DNA from 3 places in the Streptomyces sp. NPDC025793 genome. Region 2 is predicted to be linked to each of the others. Evidence: riboswitches for the same ligand, from Rfam matches in the RefSeq annotation. Region 2 holds a riboswitch; each other region holds the start of a gene.

Region 1 (5,745 bases), on a different contig from region 2:
CCCGGCTGCCGCCGTCGCCGGTGACCGCGGACCGCTGCTGCGGCGTGAGCCGCGCCAGCAGCCGCCGGGCCTCGCCCAGTTTGCCGGTGATCGTCGTCTTCTGCCGCCGCAGCTCCGCCTGCCGGGAGCGCAACGACGTCAGCTGGACGCGCGCCGTGCCGCGCAACTGCTCGATCTCCCGCAGCTGTTCGCGCACCCGGGACACGGCGGCGGCCTGCCGGTCACCCGCCCGCTCGGCGAACGCGGCGTCGGCCAGGTACCGGTCGGGGTTGCCGGAGAGAGCCAGCTGCCAGGCGGGGGAGAAGCCGCCGACGCGGTACTGCGCCGTGGCGAACGAACCGAGCGCCTCCCGGGCCGAGTTGAGGCCGTCCTGCTTGCGGGCGGTCTCGTCGCGCAGGGTGTTGAGCCTGCGCCGGGTGGTGTCCGCCGCCTCCTTGGCGCCGTCGTACTTCTCGGTCGCGGCCTCGGCCTGCTGGTACAGCGCGTCCACCCTGGCCTTCACCTGTGCCGGTGTCGGCGGGGGCTCGGCCTGCGCCGAACCGCCGAACCCCGTCGCGGTGGCCGCGCCCGTCAGGGCGAGCGTGGCAGCGGTCCGGGCCGTGGGGCCGATCGGGCGTTGCCGGGGCTTGCGATGCGCTGCCACCTGGACTGTCACGTCCTTCCGTGCGACTCGACACGATCCGACGGCCGAGCGGTCCGTGCGCCGCGCGGTCCGGCCGGGCGGTGCCTGCGTCCGGCGGTGGCCCGCACAGGGGGAACGGGCCGCCGCCGGACCCTTCTCGGCGGTGGTGCCCGGCCGCCGCCCCTGGCCCGGGCGGTGATGGGGAGCCGGTCACCTGGGGGAGGACGCTAGGCCGGAGTGTGACGAGTGGGTAACGCAGTGTACGGAACTGGCGTCGATAGACCGGTAAGTGACCGTACGTGATCGTGCGGCCGGTCCGGATTCGCCCTCTTCACTCAGCGTGGTGACCGATGCGCGGAAAGCGGAAGAGGTGGGAGGCGTGAGGTGCTATGGGCCGCATAAATGCAAGATCCGCAGCGGTGGGCGGCCGGGCGCGGACGGCTGTGCCAGGGCCCGGTGACGAGGGACCGAATCGCCCTGATTAGGCTCCGGCCTCATGGACGTACTCATCCATCTCTTCGTCGGCCTGCACATCATCGGCATCGCCGCGCTGCTCGGCGGTTTCCTCACCCAGATGAAGGCGATGGGCCAGGGCACGGCCCGCTTCGTCCCCGGGATGCTGCACGGCGCGCTCACCATGCTCGTCACCGGAGTGGTGCTGGTCGGCCTCAACCAGGCCGGTGACCATCACATCAACACCATCAAGATCGGTCTGAAGCTGGCCCTGCTGATCGTGATCCTCGGCCTGGTCTACGTCAAGCGCGACGAGGAGAAGGTCGAGAAGGGTGCCTTCGGCGTCGTCGGCCTGCTGACCATGGCGAACATCTTCATCGCCGTCCTGTGGACCTGACGGCCGTCCCTCCCGCCGTACGGGCCGCGCGCACCGCTCCGGCGCCGACCGCGAGCCACGCCGCCACCGCCACCGCCACCCACACCAGCACCCGCCCCGGCCACCGGAGCCACGGGAGTCCCATGGCGGCCGCGACGGACGGCGTCGCCCCCGTCATCCCCATGGGGAACACCGTCGACCACCGCCGTACGTCGTAGCCGGGCCGGGGCCGCGCCGCCTCGGCCGCCGGCAGGACGACGTACCAGGCCAGGTCCAGGACGCAGAGCCGAGATGCCGGCCACGCGCCGATGCCGGGCAGCCCCTCGGGCCCCGCCGGGAAGGGCACGCGCGCGTGGGCGCGAGAACAGCCGGTACGCGCGCGTGGCCGGGAAACGCCGGTACGCGCGCGTGGGCACCTGTGCGGAGATCAGCCGGGGCGGACCACACTGTGGATGATCGATTCTCCGCCGTAGTACACCGACTCCTCGCGGACGTAGGCGCCCGGCTTGGGGGCGTGGATCATCATGCCGTTGCCGATATAGAGGCCGACGTGGCTGATGTCGTCGTAGAAGAAGATCAGGTCGCCCGGGCGCGCGTCCGCCAGGGAAACCGTGGTGCCGGCGTTCACCTGGTCGTACGTGGTGCGCGGGAGCGCGACGCCGGCTGCCTTCCAGGCGGCCTGGGTCAGGCCCGAGCAGTCGTAGGAGCCCGGCCCGGTGGCGCCCCACACGTACGGCTTGCCGATCTGGGCTCGGGCGAAGGCGAGGGCCTTCTCGGCCTTCGTGTCGTACGAACTGGACGAGCCGGAGGATCCCGAGGACCCCGAAGAGGCGGAACCCGTCGAGCCCGTGGACGTGGACCCGCCGGAGCCGGACGACGACGAGCCGGACGAACTGCTCTGCTGCTTGGCCCGGGCCGCGGCCTGCTGCTTCGCCAGCTCGGCCGCCTTGCGCGCCGCCTCCTGCTGCTTGGCCTGTTCGATCTGTGCGAGTCGCGCCTTCTCCTGGGCCGTCAGCTGCGAGAGCAGTTCGCGCGCGGAGGCGAGCTTTTTCTGGACGGTCGTCTTGGCCGTCTGGAGGTCCTGCTGCGAGGTGGTCAGCGTCCGGAGGCTCTCGGCGGCCTCCCGCCGCTTCTTCATCGTGGCGGCCTGATCGCCGATGTAGGCGTCGACCGCGCTCTTCTCGCGCGTGGTCAGCCGGTTCATCAGCTGGGTCTGGTCGAAGTAGTCCTGCGGGTCGTTCGCCAGCAGGAAGGTGGCCGTGCTCGGCGCGGCGGCGCCGGTGCGGTACTGGGCCGCGGCGAACGAACCCAGCTCCTCGCGGGCCTTGTTGAGGCTGTCGGTGCGGCGGGCGACCTCCTGGCGGAGGGCGTCGACGTGGCCGCGCTCCTTGCCGGTGCGCTCCTTGGCCGCGTCGTACTTCTCGGTCGCCGACTCCGCCTGCCGGTAGAGGTCGTCGACCTTCTTCTCCACCTCCTCCAGGCTCGGCCGGGTGTGGTCGGTGCCCGGAGCGGCCTCGGCGGTCTGGGACAGCATGGCTATGGAGGTGAGGGCGGCGGTGGCGAGAGCGGGGGTGCGTATACCCGCCGCGGTGGTCCCGCCGGGGCGCGGCTTGCGGTGCGACGCCAAGGGAGGCGACTCCTTCCAATGGTCCGCCTACCGGGTTAGCTGTCGGGTTCGGGCGGTGGTTCGGAAGGGTTGCCCTACGGCGTCGTCCCGGATGGGATTCGGCCGATTCACCCCAGGTTTGGTGGGTCCCCGGCTCCGGGTGCCCCGTACGGGACGGGCCGGACTCGGCGGGGGCCGCGCACGCGGCCCGACCGCAACCTAGCCAACTCGTGTGGCTAGTGTGAAGGTTGGTGCGTGATATGTCCGATACATTTTCGTGATCCGAGACCGGAATCACGTCCGCGTCATCGGGTGATTCCGCTGGGTAAGGGATGTTCGCCCCCACGCCCGCGGGGTCTTCTTCCCGGGACGGCGACCGGTTGTCGGTGGGGCGCCCTAGACTCGGAGAGCGATGAGCAGCCTCTTTGACGACAGCTTCCTGGCGGACCTCCAGCCCCCGCGCGGGCGCGAGGAGGAGCCTCCGCCGCCGCCCGAGGACGATCACGCTCCGGAGCCGCTTCCGGACGATCTGTTCGGCGGGAAGTTCGACGTGCCGCCGGACCGGGACTCCTACTACCGCGACGGCGCCCCCCGCCCCGCACTCGACGCGGCGGCGCTGCTGGAGGGGCTGAACGACAACCAGCGCGCCGCGGTCGTCCACGCAGGCTCCCCCCTGCTCATCGTCGCCGGCGCCGGCTCCGGCAAGACCCGTGTGCTCACCCACCGCATCGCCCACCTGCTCGCCGAGCGGAGCGTGCACCCGGGCCAGATCCTCGCGATCACCTTCACCAACAAGGCCGCGGGCGAGATGAAGGAGCGCGTCGAGCAGCTCGTCGGCCCGCGCGCGCACGCGATGTGGGTGATGACCTTCCACAGCGCGTGCGTGCGCATCCTGCGCCGCGAGTCGAAGAAGCTCGGTTTCACGTCGTCGTTCTCGATCTACGACGCCGCCGACAGCAAGCGCCTGATGGCCCTGGTCTGCCGCGACCTGGACCTCGACCCCAAGCGCTTCCCGCCCAAGTCCTTCAGCGCCAAGATCAGCAATCTGAAGAACGAGCTGATCGACGAGGAGGACTTCGCCGCCCAGGCCGCCGACGGCTTCGAGAAGACCCTCGCCCAGGCCTACGCGCTCTACCAGTCCCGCCTCCGCGAGGCCAACGCGCTCGACTTCGACGACCTGATCATGACGACGGTCAATCTGCTGCGCGCCTTCCCGGACGTCGCCGAGCACTACCGCCGCCGCTTCCGGCACGTCCTGGTCGACGAGTACCAGGACACCAACCACGCCCAGTACGCACTGGTCCGCGAACTGGTCGGCACCGTCGAGCGCGCCGCCGAGGACGTCACCGAGGACGTCGCCACCGCGCCGCGCGAGCACGACCTCCCGCCCGCCGAGCTGTGCGTCGTCGGTGACGCGGACCAGTCGATCTACGCCTTCCGGGGCGCGACGATCCGCAACATCCTCCAGTTCGAGGAGGACTACCCGAACGCGACGACGATCCTGCTGGAACAGAACTACCGCTCCACGCAGACGATCCTGAGCGCCGCCAACGCGGTCATCGAGCGCAACGAGTCCCGCCGCCCGAAGAACCTGTGGACCAACGCCGGCCAGGGCGCCCGGATCACCGGCTACGTCGCCGACACCGAGCACGACGAGGCCCAGTTCGTCGCCGACGAGATAGACCGCCTGGTCGACGCGGGCGACGCCAAGGCGGGCGACGTGGCCGTCTTCTACCGCACCAACGCCCAGTCCCGTGTCTTCGAAGAGGTCTTCATCCGCGTCGGCCTGCCCTACAAGGTCGTCGGCGGCGTCCGCTTCTACGAGCGCAAGGAGGTCCGGGACGTCCTGGCCTACCTGCGCGTTCTCGCCAACCCCGAGGACTCGGTGCCGCTGCGCCGCATCCTCAACGTCCCCAAGCGGGGCATCGGCGAGCGCGCCGAGGCGATGATCGACGCCCTCTCCCAGCGCGAGAAGATCAGCTTCCCGCAGGCGCTCAAGCGCGTGGACGAGGCGTACGGCATGGCCGCGCGCTCCACCAACGCGGTCAAGCGGTTCAACACACTGATGGAGGACCTGCGCACCATCGTGGAGTCCGGCGCCGGACCGGCCACCGTGCTGGAGGCCGTCCTCGAACGCACCGGATACCTGGCCGAGCTGCAGTCCTCCACCGACCCGCAGGACGAGACCCGCATCGAAAACCTCCAGGAACTCGCAGCCGTGGCCCTGGAGTTCGAGCAGGAGCGCGCGGAGCGCGAGCAGGGCACGCTGGCCGACTTCCTGGAGCAGGTGGCCCTCGTCGCCGACTCCGACCAGATCCCCGACGAGGACGAGGAAGGCGCCGGCGTCATCACCCTGATGACCCTGCACACCGCCAAGGGCCTGGAGTTCCCGGTCGTCTTCCTGACCGGCATGGAGGACGGCGTCTTCCCGCACATGCGCGCCCTCGGCCAGACCAAGGAGCTGGAGGAGGAGCGGCGCCTCGCGTACGTCGGCATCACGCGCGCGCGTGAGCGGCTGTACCTCACCCGGTCGTCCATGCGCAGCGCCTGGGGCCAGCCGTCGTACAACCCGCCCTCCCGCTTCCTGGAGGAGATCCCGACCGCGCACCTGGAGTGGAAGCGGACGGGCGCGACGGCTCCGGTCTCCTCCGGCCCGGCCTCCGGGATCGCCGCCTCGCTGTCCTCGTC
Region 2 (5,745 bases):
AAGCCGCTGAGGTCGCCGGCCTTGGAACCGCCGCTCGGCAGGCCGCCCTTGGCGCCCGTGTCGAACGTGGCGACGGACGTCCAGCCCTTGCCGATGACGGTGCCCTTGTCGTGGCCCTGGGCGAAGCCCCCGCCGGGCTTGAACCCGTCGTGCTCCCGGGCCGTGGCGCCCTTCTTCTGCTCCGTCACCTTCGCGCCCTTGGGCGGGGTGAAGGTGAACATGGAGGCAGCCGGCCTGGCGAAGGAGACCTCGGTGAAGCCCGCGTCGACGACGGCGGCGCCGCCGCTCTTCGGGGTCAGCGTGAACTTCAGCGGCATGCCCGTCTTCGCGTCGACCGCGATGCTGATCGCGCCGACCGTGGTGCCCGACTGGCGCGGCTTGATCAGCAGCTTGTAGGCAGCGCGGCCGGCGACCTGCTCGGTGCCGTCGACGGTGACGGACGTGGTGCCGTCCACCGCCTTCAGCGCCTGGTCGGCGAAGTCCTTCGGCGTGGCCGGCGGCTGCTCGGCCCTGCGGTCCTTGCCCGTCTCGGGGGAGGTGCTGTGGGAGACGGAGTTGGTCTTGCTGTCGTAGCCCCAGACGTTCGTGCCGTCGTGGATGAGGCTGTACTCGGAGCCGCTCTCCAGCAGCGAGATCTTCTGCTTGTCCGGGCCGTCGGCGGCGACGCGCAGCGTGTGCGTGCCGGAGACCAGCTCGGTGAGCTTGGCCTGCGGGTCGGCGGAGGAGCCGGCGCCGGCGCCCTTGCCGGCTCCGGAGGCCAGGCTGCTCTCCAGGCCGCCGAGGTTCGGCAGGCCGAGGTCGGTGCTGATCTTCACCGTGCCGGACAGCTGCTGCACGTCCGACTTGGCGATCTTGTCGATGAGCTGCTTCGCGGTGATCTTGGGCAGGTCCGGGTCGCCCGAGGCGGCGAGCGCCGGGACCAGCCCGATCGTGGCCGCCGCCACGCCCACCACCGCGACCGGGACCGCGTAACGCGCGGCCTTGCGGCGTCCGGCGTGCGGGTTCTCGTCCCGCGCGACGTCCACCGCGTCGTCGGATTCGTACGGTGCCATGTGTGCCTTACCTCCGTCGTCGGCGGCGGCTTTCCTCACGCTGGTCCACCCTGAGCCGCCATTCTCACCCGAATCGGTGAGGAGTGGTGATGTCCGTGTTCCCCATCTCACCAAATCGGCCATGAGGAAGCGTCAGACCACGGAGCCAACTCCGTGTACGCCTGCGGTATGACACGTAGGGGCGGCGACCGCCGGGACCCCTAGGGGCCGGGCCCGGTCGCACGGACGCCGAAGGGCGCCGTACGACCGTGTGCCAGATCGCGGACACGTCAGCCACTGCCCGCGGGGACGGGCCGGTACGCCGTCGTGGCCCGGGCCTCAGCCCGCGCGGTGCACCACCGCGTCGCACAGCTCCACCAGAGCCGCCTTGGCGTCGCAGTCCCGCAGCGGCGACAGCGCGGCCCGGGCCTCCTCGGCGTAGCGCACGGTGTCGCGGCGGGCCTGCTCCAGCGCGGGGTGCGCGCGCAGCGCGGTCAGGGCCTCGGCGTGCCGGGCGTCGTCGGTGAGGTCGGAGTCCAACAGCTCGCACAGCGCGAGGTCCTCGGGCAGCCCCAGCCGGGCCGCGCGCTCGCGCAGCCGGAGAACGGGCAGCGTCGGGATGCCCTCGCGCAGGTCGGTGCCCGGGGTCTTGCCGGACTCGTGCGAGTCGGAGGCGATGTCCAGGACGTCGTCGGCGAGCTGGAAGGCGACGCCGAGCCGCTCGCCGTACTGGGTGAGGACGTCGACGACCGTCTCGTCGGCGCCCGACATCATCGCGCCGAACCGGCACGAGACCGCCACCAGCGAGCCGGTCTTGCCGCCGAGCACGTCCAGGTAGTGCTCGACCGGGTCGCGGCCGTCCGAGGGGCCCGCGGTCTCCAGGATCTGGCCCGTGACCAGCCGCTCGAACGCGAGGGCCTGCACCCGGACCGCCTCGGGCCCGAGGTCGGCGAGGATCTGGGAGGCACGGGCGAAGAGGAAGTCGCCGGTGAGGACCGCGACGGAGTTGCCCCAGCGGGTGTTGGCGCTGTCCACACCGCGCCGCACGGCCGCCTCGTCCATGACGTCGTCGTGGTACAGCGTGGCGAGGTGGGTCAGCTCCACGACGACGGCCGACGGCACGATGCCCGGCGCGTAGCGGTCGCCGAACTGCGCCGCGAGCATCACGAGCAGCGGCCGGAACCGCTTCCCGCCGGCCCGTACGAGGTGCTGCGCGGCCTCCGTGATGAACGGGACCTCGCTCTTGGTGGCCTCGAGCAAGCCTTCCTCGACAGCCGCCAATCCGGCCTGGACATCGGCTTCGAGAGCCTGGTCCCGCACGCTCAGCCCGAACGGCCCGACGACGGTCACGAGGGGTCTCCTGTCTGCTGGTGTCTGCTGGCGATTACACGGTTTGTCGATAGGTCGCTGCCATCACTCAAGTCAGCGTATCCGGTCCTGTTTCGATCACCGATAGCGCCCACCGGTCCGGCCCGGGCGCTATTGGATCATGGCCGCTTTATTCTCGATCAGATAGTAAGAACGGACATTCATCGACTTAACAGGACACCCTGCGCTTTGTCGCGAACCGAGGGGCGAGCGGAGTAACGGCTCCACCCTCACCCGCGGGCCACCCGCCGGCCATCTCACACCCACCCCTCACCCCATCCCTCACCCCGCCCCCCTTTCCACGTCCCCCTTCATGGCCGGCGCCACTCCGGGCGCGAGTCCCTGAAATCCACTATGTCCCCTTTGTGGCTATTTGATACTTCGTGAGTTGGGTCACGGACGCCCGTGTCCGCACACCGGCCACCGAACCGTCCGCTCCCCTTGCCCGGCGCGCGAGTTGAAGGTTGGCAACCGCAAAGGATCAAGTACCGCATAGGGTGTACTTCAAGGTCAAACAGGACGTTATGTGATTCCGGCACTTGTTCCCGACATGTGCTCTCGCATACGTTCCGGCTCGCTGGGCGGACGCCGAATCCTGCCGCCGCCCGCACAACCATCCGCGAACTCATTCGTACGGCAGGAGCGGGGGACCCAGGTAAGTCGCCGGATCGGTCGGCACACGTCGCACCGGAACGGCTAGGGGTGAAGCCGCGCCTTCTCGCGAAGGCACGGCCGGGCACCTCCCCGCCCGAACCCGACAGCTCACCTCGCAGGCGCCGGAGAGGAACTCCCCATGCCTGCTGCCGCTCAGCACAGCCGTACCCGCACCAGCCGTGTCATGCGCGCCCTCGCCGTCGCCGGCACCGGTGCCGCCGTTCTCGCGATGCCGATCATCGGCGCCACCAGCGCCTCCGCCGCGACCAGCACGCCCTCGACGGCCGCCACGACCACGTCCCTCGTCCACACGTCCGGGTACACGAACACCCTCGACGGCTGGATCCGCAAGTCCCTCTCGATCATGGCCCAGAAGGGCATCCCCGGCTCCTACAACGGCATCTACCGCAACATCATGCGGGAGTCCTCCGGCAACCCGCTGGCCATCAACAACTGGGACTCCAACGCCGCCGCCGGCATCCCGTCCAAGGGCCTGCTCCAGGTCATCGACCCGACCTTCCGCGCCTACCACGTGACCGGCACCGCGCTCGACCCGTACGACCCGGTCGCGAACATCACCGCGGCCTGCAACTACGCCGCCGCGCGCTACGGCTCGATCGACAACGTCCACAGCGCGTACTGAGACACCGGTCAGCCGGTCAGCCGGTCGGAAACAGTCTTTCGAGGACGACGGCGACGCCGTCGTCCTCGTTCGACAGGGTGATCTCGTCGGCCACCGCCTTCAGTTCGGGATGCGCGCCGGCCATGGCGACCCCGTGCCCGGCCCAGTCGAACATCGGGATGTCGTTGGGCATGTCCCCGAAGGCCAGCGCCTGTCGGGCACCGACGCCCAGCCGCTCCGCGGCGAGCGCCAGCCCGGTGGCCTTCGTCACCCCGGACGGCTGGAGCTCCACGGTCCCCGGCCCCGACATGGTGACCGTCGCGAGCGAACCCACCACCGCGCGCGCGACGTCCGCCAACTCGTCGTCGGACAGGGCGGCATGGCGCAGCAGCACCTTGCTGATGGGCTTGTGCCACAGGTCGTCGCGCCGGTCGACCCGCACCGAGGGCAGGGTCGGGTGCGGCATCCGGTAGCCGGGCTCGATGAGCGTGAGCCCGTCGACGCCGTCCTGGTCGACGGCCGCGTAGACCTGCCCCACCTCGGCCTCGATCTTGCCGAGCGCCTCCTCGGCCAGTTCCCGGTGCAGCCGGACCGACCAGAGCAGGCGCCCGCTCCCGGCGTCGTAGACCTGCGCGCCCTGTCCGCACACCGCGAGCCCCGCGCAGCCGAGGCGCGCGAGCAGCGGCCGTACCCGAGGGGCCGGACGGCCCGTCACCACCAGATGCCGGGCACCGGCCCGCGCCGCCCGCGCGAGCGCGGCGAGCGACCGGTCGGAGACCGTGTCGTCGCCCCGCAGCAGCGTGCCGTCCAGGTCAGTGGCGATCAGTGCGTATGCGGCTGCCATGATCAGAGAATACGGACGCGGAGCCTGTCCGACTCACCTCGCCGTACTGCGTACTTACGTGCTCATCACCCCCAAGTGGCGCCCGCCGTCCGCCTGATGACACTGCCGCACGGTCCCCGGTATGCCGTCGCCGTCCCCGGACGCGGCCGCTCCGTCAGCCGTGGGCCGCCGCCAAGTGCTTCGCCAGTCGCGGCGAGGCGAACTCCGTGCCGCACACGAAGCGCATCACCGGGCCGTACGACGCCGCCGCCGGCAGGCCGGTGAAGTACAGGCCGGGGACGGAGGAGACGCAGCCGGGGCCGAGCCTCGGCGCGCCGCGGCTCACGGCCAGCCGGGTGCGCAGGCCGTGGCCGAGGAAGTCGATCGCCGCGATGTCGACGCGGTAGCCGGTGGCCGCGATGACGTGGTCGGCGGCGAGCCGTTCCACACCGTCGGCAGGGGTCTGCCCGCGCGGGCCGGTTCGGGAGCGGGAGAACGTGCGGACGGTGAGGACGGGGCTGCCGTCCGACGCCTCCGCGCGGACGATCCGCTCGACTTCCTGCACCTGTACGGCGCTGTCGAACCGCTCGCGCAGCCACCAGGCGCCGAGCGGTCCGAGGACGCGGCGGACCAGGTGGTGACGGGCGGCCTCGGGCAGGTGGCGGTAGGGGTGCGGGTAGTAGCTGAGCGCCCACAGCGACCAGGCGCGGCCGAAGGGGGATGCGGGGCGCAGTCTCGGCTGCTCCCAGGGCGGGGCGCCGAAGGCGACCCGGCCGCGGCCGCGCGCGACCACGCGCACGCGTGCGCCGGCTTCGGCGGCGAGCGCGGCCGTCTCCAGCGCGGACTGGCCGGCGCCGACGACGATCAGCTCCCGGCCGGCGAACCGGCCGAGGTCGTGGTGCTGGGAGCTGTGCGAGAGCGGTCCGCTCGCGGAAGGCCCGTCGGGTGCCGCGCCCGCGAGTTCCGGCGGAAGGTGGGCGAGGCCGGACAGGCCGGTGGCGACGACGACCGCGCGAGCGGTGCACAACTCTCCCGAATCCAGCTTGAGTTCGAAGCCGCCGCGCGCGTCACGGTCGACGGACACGACCCGCAGCCGCTCCAGGCCGGGCAGCAGCTTCTGCTGGAACCACTCGCCGTAGGCGACGAAGGTCTCCACCGGGATGATGTCCTCGTCGGCCACCAGGCGGCGGATGCCGGCCGCGTCGCAGTAGTCGGCGAGGGTGTGGCCGGGCTGCGGGCAGTCCAGG
Region 3 (5,745 bases), on a different contig from region 2:
TGATGCCGACGACGGCGACCGCGAGCCGAGACCTGCCCGTGGACCGGATGCCCGCGGCGAGCACCGCGCTCAGCATCAACTCCCAGCTCGGGGCGTCGGTGGGCACGGCGGTGCTGTCGGTGGTGCTCGGCGCGGCGGGCCAGGATCCGGCGGGCTTCCGGATCGCCTACGCGGTGGCGGCGGGCCTGCTGGCCCTCTCCGCCCTGCCGGCCCTGCGCCTCCCCGGCCGCCGCCGGGCGTGAGACCGGCCCGCGGTCCGCTCCGTCAGCCCGCGGTCCGCTCCGTCAGCTCGGCCAGCGGCAGCGTGTGCTGGGTCTGGAGGACCTTCGCGCGCAGGTAGCGGACGTTGTGGGGCGTGGTGAAGACGCCGGTCGGCACCCGGTCCCGGACGACGACGCCCAGCGACCTCAACTGCTCGGCCTTGTCGGGGTTGTTGGACAGCAGGTCCAGTTCGCCGATGCCGAGGGCGGCGAGCATCTGTGCGGCGGCGGTGTAGTCGCGGGCGTCCTCCGGCAGGCCGAGCGCGGCGTTCGCCTCGTAGGTGTCGAGGCCCTGGTCCTGGAGGGCGTAGGCGTCGAGCTTGTTGTAGAGGCCGATGCCGCGGCCCTCCTGGCGCAGATAGAGCAGCACACCGCCCCGGTCGGCGATGCGCTCGACCGCCTCGCGCAACTGGGGGCCGCAGTCGCAGCGGGCCGAGCCGAAGACGTCGCCGGTGAGGCACTCGGAGTGCAGCCGCACCAGCGGTACGGAGCCCGGGGCCGGGTCGCCGAGGACGGCGGCGACGTGCTCCTGGCCATCGGCCAGGCCGTGGAAGGTGACGAGTTCGGCGTCGACGCTGTAGCCGTCGTGGAAGCGCAGCGGAACCCGGACGCGGGCGCGCGGCGTGGCGGCGGGGGTGTCGGGCATGCGGGTCCCTCCGGAGGCGGCTGCTTCAGATTTGAAGCAGTGATGCACAGGGGACCCTACCGCATGCTTAAAAGTTAAAGCAATTGAATTCGGGAGCGACTCACAGCGACTCCAGCGATTCACGAGGAGGCGGACGGCGGCTGGGACGACGAACACGACGACCGGCGCCGCCACGGCACATCCCCCGTCCCGGCCTCGGCGTCCTCGTCCTGCAGTCCCCGCGCGACGCTCGTGAAGATCTCCTCCAGCTGTCCCACCTGCGCGGGCGTCAGCCGGTCGAAGAGGGTGCTGCGCACGGTCTCGACGTGCCCGGGCGCCGCGCGCTCCAGCGCGGCCATCCCCTCGTCCGTCAGGACGGCGATGCTGCTGCGCCTGTCCCAGCGGCAGTCCTCCCGGCGCACCAGCCCGTCCCGCTCCAGCCGGGTCACCGCGTACGTCAGCCTGCTGCGCGTGATCTTCACCGTCTCGGCGAGATCGGTCATGCGCAGCCGCCGCTCGGGCGCCTCGGAGAGGTTGGCCAGCACCGAGTAGAAAAGGTGGGGCATGCCGGCGTCCTGCTGGAGCTGCCGATCCATCGCGTCCTCCAGGAGGTGGGTCGCGGCCATGTACGCGCGCCAGGCGCGCTGCTCCTCGGGGCTGAGCCAGCGGGTCGTCATGCGGCCAGTGTAGGTTTGTTTCAAACTTGAACCAAGATTGCGGCTTCGCGGACCCGGACTCCGCAGACCTCGCAGACCCGCAGGGAGAGTGCGCCCGATGTCGTACCCGTATGTGCTGCTGTCCGCCGCCGTCTCGCTCGACGGCTACCTGGACGACACCGGCCCTGAGCGCCTTCTGCTGTCCGGCCCGGCCGACTTCGACCGGGTCGACGAGGTGCGGGCCGCGTCCGACGCCATCCTCGTCGGCGCCGGCACGATCCGCGCGGACAACCCGCGGCTGCTGGTCAACTCGGCCGAGCGCCGCGCGGCCCGGGTCGCGGAGGGCAAGCCCGCATACCCCCTCAAGGTGACCGTCACCGCCTCCGGCGACCTCGATCCGGCCGCGAAGTTCTGGCACACCGGCGGCGCGAAGGTCGTCTACACGACCGACGCCGGCGCCGAGCGCGCCGCACGCCTCCTCGGCGACAGTGCCGAGGTCGTCCCGCTCGGCCCCGGCCTCGACTGGCCGGCGCTCCTGGAGCACCTGTACGTCGTGCACGGTGTGCGGCGCCTGATGGTCGAGGGCGGCGGCACGGTCCACACCCAGCTCCTCCAGCAGGGCCTCGCCGACGAACTCCAGCTGGTCCTCGCCCCGCTCCTCGTCGGCGACCCGGCCGCCCCGCGCCTGTTCGGCCCGGGCGGGTACCAGGCCGGCCGCCTCCGCCTCACCGAGACCCGCCGGATCGAGGACGTCGTCCTCATGCGTTACGAGCCCACCGCCCCCGGCACCGGAGCCGCCCCGGTCGCCGCCGACCGCCACTGGCTGCGCATCGCCTGCGAACTCGCCGCGCTGTGCCCGCCCTCGGAAACGGCGTTCAGCGTCGGCGCGGTGGTCGTCGCGGCCGACGGCACGGAGCTGGCGCGCGGCCACTCGCGCGAGGGGGGCGACCCGGTGGTCCACGCGGAGGAGGCGGCGCTGGCCAAGATCGACCCGGCCGACCCGCGGCTGGCCGCCGCCACGGTCTACAGCAGCCTGGAGCCGTGCGCCCGCCGCGCGTCCCGTCCCGCGCCGTGCGCCGAGCTGATCCTGCGGGCGGGAGTGCGCAGGGTGGTGACGGCGTGGCGCGAGCCGGACACGTTCGTGGAGGCGGCCGACGGGAGCGGGGTTCTGGCGCAGGCAGGGGCCGAGGTGGTCGTACTGCCGGAGTACGAGGCGCGGGCCAAGGCGCCGAACGGGCATCTGGTGCGGTGAGCCGCCGCGCCCGTTCGGGGGCGCGAAACACTCAGGGCCCGGAATCCAGTGGATTCCGGGCCCTGAGTCTTCAGTAGCGGGGACAGGATTTGAACCTGCGACCTCTGGGTTATGAGCCCAGCGAGCTACCGAGCTGCTCCACCCCGCGTCGTTGTGTCTCAAGAGTACCCCATGCGAAGGGGTGCTCGCACACCGCTTGATCGCAAGGCCCGCCGCGCGGTGATTCCGGGCCCACCGTCACGACCTGTTCACCGACGGTGACCGCGCGACCGCCGTCCGCATAACATCTGAGACACCATCAAAAACGCCGAGACTCTTGAACGGTGGCCAACTCGTCCGGTTTGCTGCGGTATTGACTGGTGCATCCGGCCGGAAAGCGTTAACGATCAAGCCGAACGGCTTGGAAAGTGCCTCGCGGGTCTATTAACGTTCGATAACGCAGCGCGGTCGTCCCAGCCGTCACAAGAGGCGGCTCCGTGCGCACGCGCCGAATCCCGCGAGGGAACCGGGGAACCACCACCTTGGGGTGAATCACGCGGACGCCGACGTGAACTCACTGAGTCCACGCCCGGTATACGCGCGTAGGAGACCTTCCTGCTCCGAACCCGTCAGCTAACCCGGTAGGCGACGGAAGGAAAGGAGTACGCCCGCGTGGCGTCCAACCGGCTTGCCCCCGAAGCCCCGTCCATACCGGCGTCCGACGAGCCCGAACCCTTCGGCTACGGCTCCTACCACGCCGAAGAGGGCACGTGGGAGGAGTGGAACCCCACCGAGGACTCCGTCGACCGGGTCCGCGGCCGGCACCGGGTCGCCAAGCAGCGCAACGGCTTCGCCCGCAGCTCCACCGTCCTCGGCGTCGGCGTCGTCGCCGCCGTCGGCGCGGGCGGCATGGCCAGCGCCCACACCGGCAAGCCGCCGGTCTCCATCTCCCTGCCGGACTCCGTGAGCCACCTCTTCGAGGGCGGCTCCACCGAGGCACCGAAGTCCACCACCGCCACCGGGCTCTCCGACGTCGGCATGCACACCGAGAGCGGCAGCAACGGCGACGCCGGCGAGGCCCTGCGCAACCGGATCATGGCCCAGGCCGAGCAGCAGCGGAGCAAGGCCGACAGCCGGGCCACCGCCGCCAGGCTCGCCGCCGCCGAGCAGCAGACCGCCGACGCGGCCGCCAAGGCCGAGAAGGACGCCGCCGCCAAGGCAACGGCCGCCAAGGCCACGGCGGAGGCCGACGCCGCGAAGGCCGCCGAGGCCAAGCGCCTGGCCGAGCTGGCCACGCAGTACACGCTGCCCGTCGTGTCGTACACGATCACCGGCACCTTCGGTCAGCCCGGCGCGATGTGGTCCTCGGGCTACCACACCGGTCTCGACTTCGCGGCCCCCACCGGCACCCTCATCAAGGCGGTCCACGGCGGCACCGTCACCCAGGCCGGCTGGGCCGGTGCCTACGGCTACCGCACCGTCCTGACCCTGGACGACGGCACCGAGCTGTGGTTCTGCCACCAGTCCTCGATCGGCGTCTCGGTCGGCCAGAAGGTCTCGACCGGCGACGTCATCGGCCGGGTCGGCGCCACCGGCAACGTCACCGGCCCGCACCTGCACCTGGAGGTCCACCCGAACGGCCAGGCCACCGCCATCGACCCGGCGCCGTGGCTGCGGGACAAGGGCCTCAACCCCTGACCCGGCCGACCTTCCGGGTGATCGTGGCGCCGGTGGCGGAATGAGATCATCTGCCGCCGGCGTTGACGTGGAGCATGACTTCCTTGCGCACACTCGGCAGTTCGGATCTCCAGGTCTTCCCCCTCTCCCTCGGCGGCAACGTCTTCGGCTGGACCGCCGACGAGGAGACCTCCTTCGCCGTCCTCGACGCCTACGCGGCGGCCGGCGGCAACTTCATCGACACCGCCGACGCCTACACCGCCTGGATCGAGGGCAACAAGGGCGGTGAGTCGGAGACGATCATCGGCAAGTGGGTCAAGGCCCGCGGCAACCGCTCCGACGTCGTCATCGCCACCAAGGTCAGCCAGCACCCCGAGTACCAGGGCCTGTCCGCCGCCAACATCAAGGCCGCCGCCGACGCCTCCCTGCGCCGCCTGGACACCGACTACATCGACCTCTACTACACCCACTTCGACAGGCCCGAGGTCCCGGTCGAGGAGATCATCGGCGCCCTCGACGAGCTGGTGAAGGCGGGCAAGGTCCGGCACATCGCCGCCTCCAACATCAGCGCCGAGCGCCTGCAGGAGTCCCTCGACTTCTCCGCGCGCGAGGGCCTGGCCCGCTACGTCGCCCTCCAGCCGCACTACAACCTGGTCTCCCGCGACACCTACGAGGGCGGGCTGCAGGAGGTGGCCGCCAAGGAGAACCTGGCCGCGGTGCCGTACTTCGCGCTCGCCTCGGGCTTCCTCACCGGCAAGTACCGCCCCGGCACCACGGTCGACAGCGCCCGCGCCGGCCGGGTGCAGGAGTACGCGGACTCCGAGCGCGGCCAGCAGGTCCTCGCCGCCCTGGACGAGGTCGCCGCCGCCCACGAGGCCCCGCTCGCCACGGTCGCCCTGGCCTGGCTCGCGGCCCAGCCGACGGTCACGGCCCCGATCGCCTCGGCCCGCACGGTCGACCAGCTCCCCGCACTGCTGGGAGTGGCGGACCTGAAGCTCACGGACGAGGAACTGACGAAGCTGACGGCGGCGTCGGCCTGATCCCTCCCGGCGGCGCCGGGCCCCGCGCGAGCCCGACGGCCTACGACTGGTACGGGTTGTACGCGGGGTACGGCGCCGCCGGGTAGCCGTACCCGTACCCGTACGCGTACCCGTTCTGCGGATGCGGGGGAGCCCAGCGCGCCGGAGCCGGGGCGGTGGCCCGGGCGGCGTACTCCAGGGCCGGCCGCGCCGCGTCCCTGCGCCGCCAGAGCGCGTCCAGCAGCTCCCCCTCCCGTACGACGAAGTCGGCCCCGGC

What was found. Region 2 has a riboswitch for cyclic di-AMP ahead of ACZ4MF_RS32360 (transglycosylase SLT domain-containing protein). Riboswitches for the same ligand answer to the same signal wherever they lie in the genome.
Region 1: linked by a shared signal. The riboswitch ahead of ACZ4MF_RS27795 (C40 family peptidase) and the one ahead of ACZ4MF_RS32360 (transglycosylase SLT domain-containing protein) in region 2 are both predicted to bind cyclic di-AMP.
Region 3: linked by a shared signal. The riboswitch ahead of ACZ4MF_RS03825 (M23 family metallopeptidase) and the one ahead of ACZ4MF_RS32360 (transglycosylase SLT domain-containing protein) in region 2 are both predicted to bind cyclic di-AMP.

The regions. Positions count from the first base shown of each region.
Region 1 is NZ_JBVHMR010000016.1:68,827-74,571, forward strand. It holds gene ACZ4MF_RS27780 (C40 family peptidase) at 1-643, opposite strand, end outside; gene ACZ4MF_RS27785 (hypothetical protein) at 1,119-1,472, shown strand; gene ACZ4MF_RS27790 (hypothetical protein) at 1,450-1,797, opposite strand; gene ACZ4MF_RS27795 (C40 family peptidase) at 1,879-3,078, opposite strand; cyclic di-AMP (ydaO/yuaA leader) riboswitch at 3,086-3,258, opposite strand; gene pcrA (DNA helicase PcrA) at 3,470-5,745, shown strand, end outside.
Region 2 is NZ_JBVHMR010000022.1:30,267-36,011, reverse strand. It holds gene ACZ4MF_RS32370 (LolA family protein) at 1-1,052, opposite strand, end outside; gene ACZ4MF_RS32365 (polyprenyl synthetase family protein) at 1,371-2,381, opposite strand; cyclic di-AMP (ydaO/yuaA leader) riboswitch at 3,008-3,188, shown strand; gene ACZ4MF_RS32360 (transglycosylase SLT domain-containing protein) at 3,193-3,696, shown strand; gene ACZ4MF_RS32355 (HAD family hydrolase) at 3,713-4,519, opposite strand; partial or broken gene ACZ4MF_RS32350 (FAD-dependent oxidoreductase) at 4,674-5,745, opposite strand, start outside.
Region 3 is NZ_JBVHMR010000002.1:21,703-27,447, reverse strand. It holds gene ACZ4MF_RS03850 (DHA2 family efflux MFS transporter permease subunit) at 1-242, shown strand, start outside; gene ACZ4MF_RS03845 (GTP cyclohydrolase II) at 265-906, opposite strand; gene ACZ4MF_RS03840 (MarR family winged helix-turn-helix transcriptional regulator) at 1,026-1,562, opposite strand; gene ACZ4MF_RS03835 (dihydrofolate reductase family protein) at 1,660-2,793, shown strand; tRNA gene ACZ4MF_RS03830 (tRNA-Met) at 2,868-2,941, opposite strand; cyclic di-AMP (ydaO/yuaA leader) riboswitch at 3,269-3,435, shown strand; gene ACZ4MF_RS03825 (M23 family metallopeptidase) at 3,445-4,470, shown strand; gene ACZ4MF_RS03820 (aldo/keto reductase) at 4,545-5,489, shown strand; gene ACZ4MF_RS03815 (PrsW family intramembrane metalloprotease) at 5,530-5,745, opposite strand, start outside.